2 regions of the Nocardiopsis sp. iso_186 genome follow, and region 2 is predicted to be linked to the other one. Evidence: predicted binding sites of a transcription regulator. Region 2 holds the regulator's gene; the other holds the start of a gene.
What was found. The regulator HspR, encoded in region 2, represses chaperone genes until heat shock. The targets are predictions, from matches to a motif close to ANTTGAGTCNNNNNGACTCAANT.

Region 1: a site for HspR is predicted at 2,525-2,547, ahead of lon (endopeptidase La). Genes of this name have one in related genera too.

What each region holds. Positions count from the first base shown of each region.
Region 1 is NZ_CM149670.1:1,025,387-1,032,046, reverse strand. Features, by position in the region: gene lon (endopeptidase La) at 51-2,513, opposite strand; gene AC0VYP_RS04675 (ABC transporter substrate-binding protein) at 2,782-4,119, shown strand; gene AC0VYP_RS04670 (carbohydrate ABC transporter permease) at 4,193-5,173, shown strand; gene AC0VYP_RS04665 (carbohydrate ABC transporter permease) at 5,170-6,144, shown strand; gene AC0VYP_RS04660 (response regulator) at 6,155-6,660, opposite strand, start outside.
Region 2 is NZ_CM149670.1:5,190,354-5,197,013, forward strand. Features, by position in the region: gene grpE (nucleotide exchange factor GrpE) at 1-451, shown strand, start outside; gene dnaJ (molecular chaperone DnaJ) at 588-1,751, shown strand; gene AC0VYP_RS22570 (heat shock protein transcriptional repressor HspR) at 1,757-2,173, shown strand; gene clpB (ATP-dependent chaperone ClpB) at 2,267-4,858, shown strand; gene AC0VYP_RS22580 (glycosyltransferase) at 4,976-6,262, opposite strand; gene AC0VYP_RS22585 (glycosyltransferase) at 6,537-6,660, opposite strand, start outside.

The DNA.
Region 1 (6,660 bases), 1.4 Mb from region 2:
GGCCACGCGTCCTCGGAGAGCACCTCCGGGGCCGGAGAGCCGTCGGTCCATCACGCGGAGGCTGCTGCTCCTGACCCCTCTTGCACCGCAACCGTCTGCGTGCTGTGCGCGGGCTCCAGCGCGAGGGCGAGTACCTCCCGCACGTCGCTGACCGGGTGGACAGTGAGCTGCTCCAGCACCTCATCGGGCACATCGTCCAGATCGGGCTCGTTGCGTGCCGGGATGAGCACCGTGCCGATGCCCGCCCGATGCGCGGCGAGCAGCTTCTGCTTGACCCCGCCGATCGGCAGCACCCGGCCCGTCAGGGAGACCTCTCCGGTCATCGCCACGTCCGAGCGAGCTGGACGCCCCGAGAGCAGGGAAGCCAAGGCCGTCGTCATCGTGACGCCCGCGCTGGGGCCGTCCTTGGGGATCGCTCCCGCAGGAACGTGGATGTGCACCCCCCGTTCCTTGAGGTCACCGACCGGAAGTTCCAGCTCGGCACCGCGTGATCGCAGATAGGACAGCGCGATCTGCGCGGACTCCTTCATGACGTCGCCGAGCTGACCGGTCAGCGACAGTCCGCTGGCCCCCGATTCGGCGTCGGCCAGCGACGCCTCGACGAAGAGCACGTCACCGCCCGCCCCGGTCACCGCAAGCCCGGTGGCGACACCGGGGACGGACACCCGCTCGGCGGACTCGGGTGTGTGGCGCGGCCTGCCGATGTAGTCGGGCAGGTCTGCGGCGTCAACGGTGAGCGGCAGCTCCCGCTCACCCAGTGCGACGGAGGCCGCTGCCTTGCGCAGCACACGGGCGATGGAGCGCTCCAGCGAGCGCACCCCCGCCTCCCGGGTGTACTCCCCCGCGATCAGACGCAGCGCGTCCTCGGTGAGCGCGGCCTCGGAGGCGTCCAGGCCGGCCTTCTCCAGCTGACGGGGCAGCAGGTGGTCCCGGGCGATGACGACCTTCTCGTCCTCGGTGTAGCCGTCCAGCTCCACCAGTTCCATCCGGTCCAGCAGCGGGCCGGGGATCGTGTCCAGGGCGTTCGCCGTGGCGAGGAAGACCACGTCGGAGAGGTCGAGGTTGACCTCCAGATAGTGGTCGCGGAAGGTGTGGTTCTGCGCGGGGTCGAGCACCTCCAGCAGTGCTGCGCTGGGGTCTCCCCGGTAGTCGCTGCCGACCTTGTCGATCTCGTCCAACAGCACGACCGGGTTCATCGTCCCGGCCTCCTTGACGGCCCGCACGATCCGGCCCGGGAGCGCGCCGACGTAGGTCCGGCGGTGGCCACGGATCTCGGCCTCGTCGCGCACCCCGCCGAGGGCGACCCGGGTGAAGGAGCGACCCATGGCACGCGCCACGCTCTCACCGAGCGAGGTCTTGCCGACTCCGGGCGGCCCCACCAGGGCGAGCACCGCACCACTGCGCCGACCGCCGATGACGCCCAGCCCCTTCTCCTCGCGGCGCTTGCGCACCGCCAGGTACTCGATGATGCGGTCCTTGACGTCGTCCAGGCCGGAGTGGTCGGCGTCGAGAACACCACGCGCCTCGCCTATGCCGTAGGCGTCGGTGGTGCGCTCGTTCCAGGGCATGTCCAGGACGGTGTCGAGCCAGGTGCGGATCCAGCCCGCCTCCGGCGAGGAGTCACCGGCCCGCTCCAGCTTGTCCACCTCGGCGAGGGCAGCCTTCGCGACGTGTTCGGGCAGCGCAGCCGCCTCGACGCGTCCGCGGTAGTCCTCCTCCTCGCTGCCCGGCTTGCCCGACAGCTCGTTGAGTTCCTTGCGCACGGCCTCCATCTGGCGCCTCAGCAGGAACTCGCGCTGCTGCTTGTCCACCCCCTCCTGGACGTCCTTGTTGATGGTCTCGGAGACATCCAGTTCGGCCAGGTAGGCACGGGTCCACTCGACCAGCAGCCCCAGCCGCTCGGAAACGTCGTAGGTCTCCAGGAGCTCCAGCTTCTGGGCGGTCTTGAGGAACGGGGAGTAGCCACCACGGTCGGCGAGCAGTCCGGCGTCGTCGATCTGTTGGACGCCGTCCAGGATCTGCCAGGCGCCACGCTTTTGCAGGTAGGTGGTGAGCAGGGTCTTGTACTCGCGGGCGAGCTCCTGGACCCGGCCCGGATAGCCGCCTTCCGGGGCGGCGTCGTCGTGGGTGGTCGCGTCCACCCACAGCACGTCGCCCGACGACCGGCCGACAGCGGTCGCGGGAGCGGTGGTGACGCCGCCGACCCGCGCCCGGACCACGCCGCGCAATGCGGCGGCCGGGTCTCCGTCAGGGGTGCGCCCGACCTGCTCGATCAGCGCCACGGTACCCACGCCGGTGTAGGAGCCGTCCACCCGCGGCACGATCAGCACCCGCGGTTTGCCCCCGGCACGCCCCGCGGCCCCCTTCCCTGCGGACTCCACCGCCTGAGCCGCCTCGATCGCGGCACTGACCTCGGCCTCGGAAATGTCAACCGGTACGACCATGCCGGGAAGAACAACGTCGTCGTCAAGCGGCAGGACGGGCAACGTCACGCCGGACTTCGTGTCACTCATCGGACCCTCCTTCTTGAGTCACTAAGACTCAATAAAGAAGAGTCGAGTTTTGTTCCATGACGCGTGTTCGCCGTGAGCGATCACGCCATCACGGCTGTACTTGAGGGCGAAACCGTCGCTTAACAGGCACTCCCCCCACGTGACAAAACCGTTACGCCGATGAGGCGGCAAATGTGTGGACTTTCACCAGCAAAACTACTTGCATCAAAGCTCACGAGGCCTTGGTCTACACCTTTGGTCAAGCGTTCCTGGAGGTACGTGAATGCCGATGTCCCAGAGAAACCGCAGCGCGATCGCGGCAACGCTCTCGCTGGCCTTCCTCGCCAGCGGGTGCTCGTATCTGGAAGGAGGTGGAACGCAGGCAGCCGACCCGGAGTCCCCCGAATGCGAGGCCTTCTCCCAGTGGCAGGGGAACGAAGGCAGTGTCGAGATCTACGCCTCCATCCGCGACGAGGAGGCCGAACGGATGGAGCGGTCCTGGCAGCAGTTCGCCGACTGCACCGGGATCAACATCCAGTACGAGGGCAGCGGCGAGTTCGAGGCCCAGGTCCAGGTGAAGGTGGACGGCGGCAATGCCCCCGACATCGCGCTGTTCCCCCAGCCCGGGCTGCTCAAGCGCTTCGTCGAGGCCGGCTCCGCTGTCCCCGCACCCGACAGCGTCAAGGAACTGGCCGAGACCGGTTGGAGCGAGGACTGGCTGAACTACGCCACCGTCAACGGCCAGCTGTACGGCACCCCGCTGGGCGCCAACTTCAAGTCTTTCGTCTGGTACTCCCCCAGCTTCTTCAGCGAGAACGGCCACGAGGTCCCCGAGACCTGGGACGACCTGATCAAGGTCAGCGACGCCATCGCCGACGACGGCACCAAGCCCTGGTGCGTCGGCATCGAATCCGGTGACGCCACCGGCTGGCCGGCCACCGACTGGATCGAGAACGTGATCCTGCGCGACGGCGGCCCCGACGTCTACGACCAGTGGGTCGAGCACGAGATCCCCTTCAACGACGACAAGATCACCTCGGCCTTCGGCAGGGCCGACGAGATCCTGCGCAACGAGGACTACGTCAACGGCGGCTACGGCAGCGTCCAGAGCATCGCCACGACCTCCTTCCAGGACGCAGGCATGCCGATCCTGGACGGTGACTGCGGCATGTACCTGATGGGCTCCTTCTACGCCGCACAGTGGCCCGAGGACACCACGGTCGCCGAGGACGGCGATGTCTTCGCCTTCAACCTTCCGCCGGTCAACCCCGCGGACGGCACCCCCGTCATGGGCGGCGGCGAGTTCGTCGGCGCGTTCGCCGACCGGCCCGAGGTCGTAGCGGTCCGCGAGTACCTGGCCACCGCCGACTACGCCGACCGACGCGCCGCCGAAGGCGCATGGTTCTCGGCTCACCAGGAACTCGACCTGGACACCCTCGAAACACCCACCGACCGGCTGGGGGCCGAAATCCTGCGCGACCCCGAAACCGTGTTCCGTTTCGACGGCAGCGACCTGATGCCGGCCGCGGTGGGGACGGGAACGTTCTGGCGGGGTATGACCAACTGGATCAACGGCGAGGAGACCACGACCACGCTCGACTACATCGAGAACTCCTGGCCCTCCTAACGGAGACGGTTGTCTGGGCGCCGCTCCTGTCGGGAGCGGCCCCCGGACAGCCCCGATTCACGGAAGGGACAGGATGGGCTTCTCCATTCTGAACGAGCTTCCCAAGCTCGTCTGGTTACTCATTGCCGTCGCCACATTCCTCGGAGTCATCGGCGGCCTGCTCTTCTTCATCGACCGCGGCCCCAAGAGCAAGCACGAGTGGTGGCAAGCCGCCCTCTTTTTGGGTCCGGCAGTAATTCTGTTGCTACTGGGTTTGGTGTACCCGGCCTTCCGGACCGGTCTGTTGTCGTTTTCGGACGGCACCGGCCAGAACTGGGTGGGCCTGCGCAACTACGTCTGGATGTTCAGCCAGCCCGAGATCCTGACGGTGCTGCGCAACACACTGCTGTGGGTCATCTTCGCCCCGGTGCTGGCAACGGCGACGGGCCTGATGTACGCGATCCTGGTTGACCGCAAGCGGTTCGAGTCGATAGCCAAGTCGCTGATCTTCATGCCCATGGCGATCTCGTTCGTGGGCGCCAGCATCATCTGGCGGTTCGTCTACGCCTACCGTCCACCCGAAGGCGACCAGATCGGCCTGCTCAACCAGCTCATCGTGTGGATGGGCGGCGAACCGCAGCTATGGCTGCTCAACGCCCCGCTGAACACGCTTCTGCTGATCGTCGTACTGATCTGGGTCCAGGCCGGATTCGCGATGGTGGTGCTGTCGGCTGCGATCAAGGCGATCCCGGACGAGATCGTCGAGGCTGCCCGGATCGACGGGACCAACGCCTGGCAGCAGTTCTGGCGTATCACGTTGCCGACGGTGTGGCCGACGCTGACCGTCGTCCTGATCACCATCTCGGTCCAGACCCTCAAGGTTTTCGACATCGTGCGCACCATGACCGGCGGCCAGTACAACACCAGCGTCATCGCCAACGAGATGTACGCACAGGCGTTCCGTTATGGTGAGCTCGGCCAAGGCTCGACACTCGCGGTGTTCCTGTTCGTCCTGGTGGTCCCGCTTGTCATCGTGCAGATGCGCACCAACCGACGTGTGAGGGAGCAGGGATGAGCCAGCAGACGCAGACGCCGCCCGCCGCGCCCGCCGCCGCACCGAAACCCCGCGTGAGCCGGGAGACCTCGGCCGCCCGGGTCCGCAAACGGCTGTCGAGCTCGACGGCGACCCTCGCGGCGATCGTGATCGCCGCGCTCTGGACCCTGCCGACCGCGGGATTGTTCATCTCCTCCTTCCGTCCCGAGCGCGAGCTCAAGACGACCGGCTGGTGGACGTTCTTCAGCGATCCGCAGGTCACCCTGGCCAACTACCGGGACGTACTGTTCGGCACTGCCAGCCAGGGGCAACTGGCCACGTACTTCGTGAACTCGTTCGTCATCACGTTGCCGGCGACCGTGTTCGTGGTGGTGCTGGCGGCACTGGCCGCCTATGCCCTGGCCTGGGTGAACTTTCCCGGTCGCGACTGGCTGTTCCTCGGGATCTTCGCGCTGCAGATCGTCCCGCTCCAGATGTCCCTGGTACCGCTGCTGCGATTCTTCTCCCAGGGTGTGACGATCGCCGGGATCCAGCTGATGCCCGCCTGGGATCTGCAGGGCGCCCTGGCGTTCACCAACGTATGGGTGGCCCACACGATCTTCGGGCTGCCGCTGGGCATCTTCCTGCTGCACAACTTCATCTCCCAGCTCCCGCGCAGCCTCTTCGAGGCGGCTCGGGTGGACGGCGCCGGGCACGGCGTCATCTTCCGGCGGCTGGTGGTCCCGCTGATCGTGCCCGCACTGGTATCACTGGGGATCTTCCAGTTCCTCTGGGTCTGGAACGATTTGCTGGTGGCGCTGATCTTCGCCGGCGGCAGCGCCGAGACGGCCCCCCTGACCGTCAGGCTCGCCGAGATGGCAGGCACCCGCGGAGACGAATGGCAACGCCTCACGGCAGGTGCGTTCGTGTCCATCGTGGTGCCGTTGATCGTGTTCTTCTCCCTCCAACGCTATTTCGTGCGCGGCCTGCTGGCCGGCAGCGTCAAGGGCTAGGCCGACACGCTCACCGCACCAGGCCCGACTGGTAGGCGATGACCACCAGTCGGGCCCGGTCACGGGCCCCGAGTTTGACCATGGCCCGACTCACGTGGGTGCGCGCCGTCGCCGGGCTGACCACGAGGCGCGCGGCGATCTCGTCGTTGGACAGGCCCTCGCCCACCAGGGCCAGCACCTCGCGTTCGCGGTCGGTGAGGCGGGCGAGTTCCGGGTGGCGCCCTCTTCGCGGTACCGAACCGTCCGCGAAGGCGGCGATCAGCCGCCGGGTCACCGACGGCGACAGCAGCGAATCACCCTGCACCGCGACCCGCACCGCGCGCAGCATCTCGGCGGGCTCGCTGTCCTTGATCAAGAAGCCGGCCGCTCCCGCGCTCAGCGCGTCGAAGACGTACTCGTCCAGCTCGAAGGTGGTCAGTACGACGACCCGGGTGGCGGACAGGCTGTCGTCGGCAGCGATCTCACGCAGTGCGGAGATCCCGTCCATGACAGGCATCCGCACATCCATGAGGACCA
Region 2 (6,660 bases):
GCAGGCGGAGTACGTCAACTACCGCAAGCGGGTCGAGCGCGACCGGGTGGTCGTGCGGGAGCAGGCGCTGGCCCAGGTCCTGGGCGAGCTGCTGCCGATCCTGGACGACATCGGGCGGGCCCGCTCCCACGACGAGCTGAACGGCGGGTTCAAGTCGGTCGGCGAGTCGCTGGAGTCGCTGGTGACCAAGTTGGGGTTGAAGAAGTACGCGGAGCAGGGCGACGAGTTCGACCCGAACGTGCACGAGGCCCTGACCATGGTCCCCTCCCCCGGCGTGAGCGTGCCCACCGTCCTGGAAGTGTTCCAGCCCGGTTACCTCATCGGTGAGCGCATCATCCGACCGGCCCGCGTGGTCGTGGCCGGGCCGGGTGACGATGCGCCCGCGCCGCAGCCCGCGGCCGAGACGCCCTCACCCGCCGAGGCCGAGGCCCCGGCCGAGGGCGAGCAGTAGTGAACCGGGGGCGGTGCGGCCGAAACCGCGGCACCGCCCCCGGCCTTCCGCCGAACACGGCGGATCCGGCCCTTGGCGGCCGGGATCGGCGGGGGATGCAGACACAACGGACGAGCACAGGGAGAAGCAGGCGTCGATGAGCACCAAGGACTACCTGGAGAAGGACTTTTACAAGGTCCTCGGAGTCTCAAAGACGGCCACGGCTGACGAGATCAAGTCGTCCTACCGCAAGCTCGCCCGTAAGTACCACCCCGACGCCAACAAGAGCGACGCCGCGGCGGAGAAGACCTTCAAGGAGATCTCCGAGGCGTACAGCGTCCTGTCCGACGAGAAACGCCGCAAGGAGTACGACGACGCCCGTTCCATGTTCGGCGGGGCCTACCGCCCCAATGGCGGCGGCGGGGCCGGCGACTTCAACCTCGGTGACCTGTTCGGCCAGGGAACCCCGGGTGGTGCCGGCGGCGCAGGCGGCGAGCGGCTGAGCGACCTGTTCGGGGGCCTGTTCGGCGGACGCGGAGGCCGGTTGACGACCCAGGCCAGACGCGGCGCGGACGTGGAGACCGAGGCGAAGCTGACCTTCGCGGAGGCCGCCAACGGGGTGACCCGGTCGTTCCATCTGACCTCCGAGACTTCCTGCCCGACCTGCCGGGGCACCGGGGCCAAGGACGGCAGTGCGCCGCGGGTCTGCCCCAAGTGCTCGGGGACCGGGCACGAGAACAAGAACCTGGGCGGCTTCTCCCTGTCGGAGCCGTGCAGCGAGTGCCGGGGGCGCGGACTCGTCGTCAACGACCCGTGCACCACCTGCCACGGCAGCGGACGCGGCAAGAGCACCCGCACGATTCAGGCCCGGATCCCGGCAGGCGTGTCCGACGGCCAGAAGATCCGCATCAAGGGCAAGGGCGCGCCGGGCGAACGAGGCGGCCCGGCCGGAGACCTATTCGTGGTGGTACATGTGCAGCCGCACCCGGTGTTCGGCAAGTCCGGTGACAATCTGACCATCACCGTCCCGGTGACCTTCCCCGAGGCGGTACTCGGCGCGGACGTCCGCGTCCCGACGATGAACGGTTTCCCTGTCACCGTCAAGATTCCCCAGGGCACACCCAACGGGCGCACGCTCCGGGTCCGCGGCAAGGGTGCCCAGCGACGCGACGGCACGGTCGGCGACATGCTGGTCACCATCGAGGTCGCGGTCCCGCAGAACCTCAGCAGTGAGGCTCGGCAAGCCCTGGAGCAGTTCCGCACCGCCACAGCCGACCAGGACCCGCGCAGCGACCTCGAAGCGCGGGCTAAGGGGGCGTAAGAGCCATGACCACTCCCGCGTTCGGCGATGACACTCCGGTCTATGTCATCTCGGTGGCGGCGGAGCTGTCCGGGCTGCACCCGCAGACCCTTCGGCAGTACGACCGGCTCGGTCTGGTCTCACCGGGCCGGGCGTCCGGACGTGGACGGCGCTACTCGATGCGCGACATCCAGCAGTTGCGGGAGGTACAGCGGCTGTCCCAGGTGGAGGGCATCAACCTCGCCGGGATCAAACGCATCCTGGAGCTACAGCGCGAGGTCACCGAGTTGCGCGAGCACCTGTTCCATCTCCACAACGAGATGGAGGCGGCGCGTGCGGCAGTGCGGCGGGCCGCCGGGGTCGCACGCCCGGACGCCCCGGGCGGCGAGCTGGTGCGCCGCACCCGGCTCACCATCTTCAACACCCACCCCCCCGAGCAGTAGGCCCTGGTCACGGCCCCGAGGCTCGGGGACGTGCCGGACCACAGGCACTGATCCGACTGTTCTCGTGTTTCACCAGAAGGGGGCGCAAGAGCCGTGGAGTACAAGTTCACCAAGAAGAGCCAGGAAGCGCTGTCGGGGGCGATCCGGCGCGCGACCACGGACGGCAGTCCGCAGGTCGAGCCGGTCCATCTGCTCGTCGCACTGGTCAACCAGTCCGAGGGGGTCATCCGGCCGCTCCTCAAAGAGGTCGGAGTGGACCCTGCGGTATTGAACGCACAGGTCGAAGAAGCCATCGCGGGCCTGCCCAAGGCGTCTGGCACGAGTCTGAGCACGCCGGGCAGTTCGCGTCAGCTGATCGTGTCACTGAACACCGCGGCCCAGCGCGCCGAGCAGTTGGAGGACGCGTTCGTCTCCACCGAGCACCTGCTCGTGGGGCTGGCCACCGACGGCGGGACGGCCGCGACACTGCTGCGCGAGTCGGGGGCCACCCCCGAAGCGCTGCTGGAGGCGTTCGAGCGGGTTCGCGGGCACGCCAAGGTCACCTCAGAAAATCCGGAGGAGACGTACCAGTCCCTGGAGAAGTACGGCGTCAACCTCACCGAGCGGGCCCGGGCAGGCGAGTTGGACCCGGTGATCGGGCGCGACTCCGAGATCAGGCGGGTCATCCAGGTCCTGTCGCGACGCACCAAGAACAACCCGGTTCTCATCGGCGAACCCGGGGTGGGCAAGACCGCGGTCGTCGAGGGCCTGGCCCAGCGCATCGTCGCCGGGGACGTCCCCGAGTCTCTGCGCGACAAGCGGCTCATCTCACTCGACCTCGCCGCGATGGTGGCCGGCGCGAAATACCGGGGCGAGTTCGAGGAACGGCTGAAGGCCGTCCTCAACGAGATCAAGGAGAGCAACGGGCAGGTCATCACCTTCATCGACGAGCTGCACACGGTCGTGGGCGCGGGTGCCGCCGAGGGTGCCATGGACGCGGGCAACATGCTCAAGCCGATGCTGGCCAGAGGCGAGCTGCGCATGGTGGGTGCCACCACCCTGGACGAGTACCGCGAGCGCATCGAGAAGGATCCGGCGCTTGAGCGACGGTTCCAGCAGGTCATGGTGGGTGAGCCTTCGGCAGCCGACACGATTGCGATCCTGCGGGGGTTGAAGAGCCGCTACGAGGCCCACCACAAGGTGCAGATCGCCGACTCCGCACTGGTCGCGGCGGCAACACTGTCCGACCGCTACATAACGGCGCGGTTCCTGCCCGACAAAGCCATCGACCTGATCGACGAGGCGGCCTCCCGGCTGCGCATGGAGATCGACTCCCGCCCGGTGGAGATCGACGAGCTCCAACGTGCCGTGGACCGGCTCAAGATGGAGGAGCTGGCGCTGGAGAAGGAGTCCGACTCCGCGTCCCTGCACCGGCTGGAGCGCTTGCGCGCTGACCTCGCCGACAAACAGGAGCATCTCAACGGCCTGATCGCGCGCTGGGAGCAGGAGAAGGCGGGCCTGAACCGGGTCGGTGAGCTCAAGGAGCGGTTGGACGCCCTACGCGGCCAGGCCGAACGCGCGCAGCGCGACGGAGCCTTCGAGGAGGCGTCCCGGCTGATGTACGGCGAGATCCCGCAACTGGAGCGCCAGTTGGAGGAGGCCGCGGAGGAGGACGAGGTCGAGCGCGACCAGTCCGCCATGGTCAAGGACGAGGTCGGCGCAGACGATGTCGCCGAGGTCGTCTCCTCCTGGACCGGCATCCCCGTGGGGCGACTCCTGGAGGGCGAGACCTCCAAGCTGCTGCGGATGGAGGAGGAGCTGGGCCAACGGTTGATCGGGCAGGCCAAGGCGGTCGCCGCGGTCTCCGACGCCGTACGCCGTGCCCGCGCCGGGATCTCCGACCCCGACCGGCCCACGGGTTCCTTCCTGTTCCTCGGTCCCACCGGTGTGGGAAAGACCGAGCTGGCCAAGGCTCTGGCGGAGTTCCTGTTCGACGACGAGCGCGCGATCGTGCGCATCGACATGAGCGAGTACTCCGAGAAACACTCGGTGGCACGGCTGGTCGGGGCGCCTCCCGGCTACGTCGGCTACGAGGAGGGCGGTCAGCTCACCGAAGCGGTCCGGCGCAGGCCCTACACGGTCGTGCTGCTGGACGAGGTGGAGAAAGCACACATCGAGGTCTTCGACACCCTGCTCCAGGTACTGGACGACGGCCGGTTGACCGACGGCCAGGGGCGCCAGGTGGATTTCCGCAACACCATCCTGATTTTGACCTCCAACCTGGGTTCGCAGTTCCTGGTGGACCAGTCGATGGACGAGGCGAGCCGGCACGACAAGGTGATGCAGGTGGTACGCACCACCTTCAAGCCGGAGTTCCTGAACCGGCTGGACGATGTCATCGTCTTCGACGCGTTGTCCACCGAGGAGCTGACCAGGATCGTGGATCTCCAGGTCAACAAATTGGCAAAGCGTCTGGCCGACCGCCGCCTGGGCCTGGAGGTCACTCCCGCGGCCCGCGAGTGGCTGGCCCTGACCGGCTTCGATCCCGTCTACGGCGCACGCCCGCTGCGCCGGCTCGTCCAGGCGTCGATCGGCGACCCGCTCGCGCGGGCGTTGCTCTCCGGCGAGCTTCGCGAGGGCGACACCGTGCGGGTGGACGTGGACGAGTCCAAGGACGCGCTGAAGGTGGGTGCGACGAAGGACTGAGCCGGACGCACCGCGGTACGTGACGCATGGCGCGCACGGACCGCCACGAAAAAGCGCCCCGATGCAATTGCATCGGGGCGCTTCGTCAGGGCACGGAAGCGCAGAGCGCGCGCAGGGTCAACGGACGGCGGACTCGATCAGGTCGGCCGCGCGCACGACGCCTTCGCGACTGCGGATCTCCTCTCCCGTCTCGGTGAGGCTGCGGCGCAGTGCCGCGTTGCCGAGCAGGTTCTCCACGGTGGCGCGCAACTCGTCAGGCTCGAACTGGTAGGGGTCCAGACGCTGCCCGAGACCCAGTTCGTGGACGCGCTGGGCGTTGTCGTACTGGTCCCAGAACAGCGGCAGCACGATCATCGGCTTGCCGAAGTGCAGCGCCTCGGTGACGGTGTTGTTGCCGCCGTGCGTGATGACCAGGTCCACCAGCGGAAGAATGGTGGTCTGGGGCAGGAACTCCGCGCCCCACATGTTGTCGGGCAGCCGCAGTTCTTCGTGCCGGGGGCCCATCGACACGATGTAGCGGTGCACAGTGTGCTCCAGCATGTCGATCAGACGCTGCATCAACTCCACGTCGGCCGACCCCAACGAGCCCAGGCTGAAGTAGATCAACGACCCCTCGCCCGAGGCGATGGGGGCGGGAATCTCCACGGGGATACCGGTCCGTCGAACCGAGGAGTCCAACCGGTGCCAGGAGGGGCCGAGGGGACGACGGTCCACGTAGTCGGCGACCTCCGGATAGACATAGAGGTTGAGGTCGGCCTCCGGCATGAACTGGAGGTCCGGGAGCGCCGGCGCCCCTTGGGCAACGACATAGTCGTTGAACTCCGCCCATAGCTCGCCGTGGGTTCGCGCGTACTCGGCCTGGAAGTCGGCGGCCGCGCCGCGGGCTCCGGTGGGAAGGCCGGAGAAGGCCGGCGGCACCGCCTTGCCGGGGACCTCCAACGGATTGCACGAGACGATCCGGACGAACGGCACCCCCGCGGTGGCCAGCGCCGGGAACAGCACCACGTTGTCCTCGACGATGACGTCGGGACGCACCTCAGCGATGATCTCCTTGAGCCGCGGCTCGGCGTACTTCACTCCCGCGATGAGCTCGTCGAAGATCGGTCGGATGACCGTTTCGAGCTGTTGGGAGGTGGGTTTGCGGAACTCCGGGGAGATCTGGGCGATGTAGTCCTTCCAGAACTGGCCGGCGTCCTGCTCGGCATCGTCCCCGGCCGGCGGGGAGAGCTCGACCAGGGCCTCCTCGAAACCGAGCGGCGCCAGGCGACCCTTCCATGAGGATTCCGCCGCGAACACCACCCGATGTCCCCTGGCACGCAGGATGTCACCGATCCCGATGCAGTTGTTGGTCGGACCGTAGGCGCTTTCGGGGAGGAACAGCACCGTCAGTTTCCGATCGGCCATCAGCCAGGGCACCACCTGTCGAGGAGTGGGGCGGAGGAATCCGATTCCGGACCCGCCCGGGGGTTTTCGGGGGGAGGCTATACAAGGTTCCTGTGATTCCCGTGATTCACAGAACCGATTCCTATGTGATTATCAGTTTTAAATCACGGGAAGAAGGGGCTTTGAGCCTCAAATTCCATCGCTTCGAACGAATTTTTCCTCGGAATCAGTGGCCCAACGTGCTCTTCGCCAAGGAGAAACGGCTCTCCCGGTGACCACGCCCACAATCGGCCACTCAGACCTTGCCGACCCGCTCGATCTCGTCCGCCGCCAGGTCGAGCCCGCTGCGTTCGCGGATCTCCGCACCGATTTCCCGGAGATGCTGGCGCATCCAGGCGTTGCCGAGCAACCCCTCCATC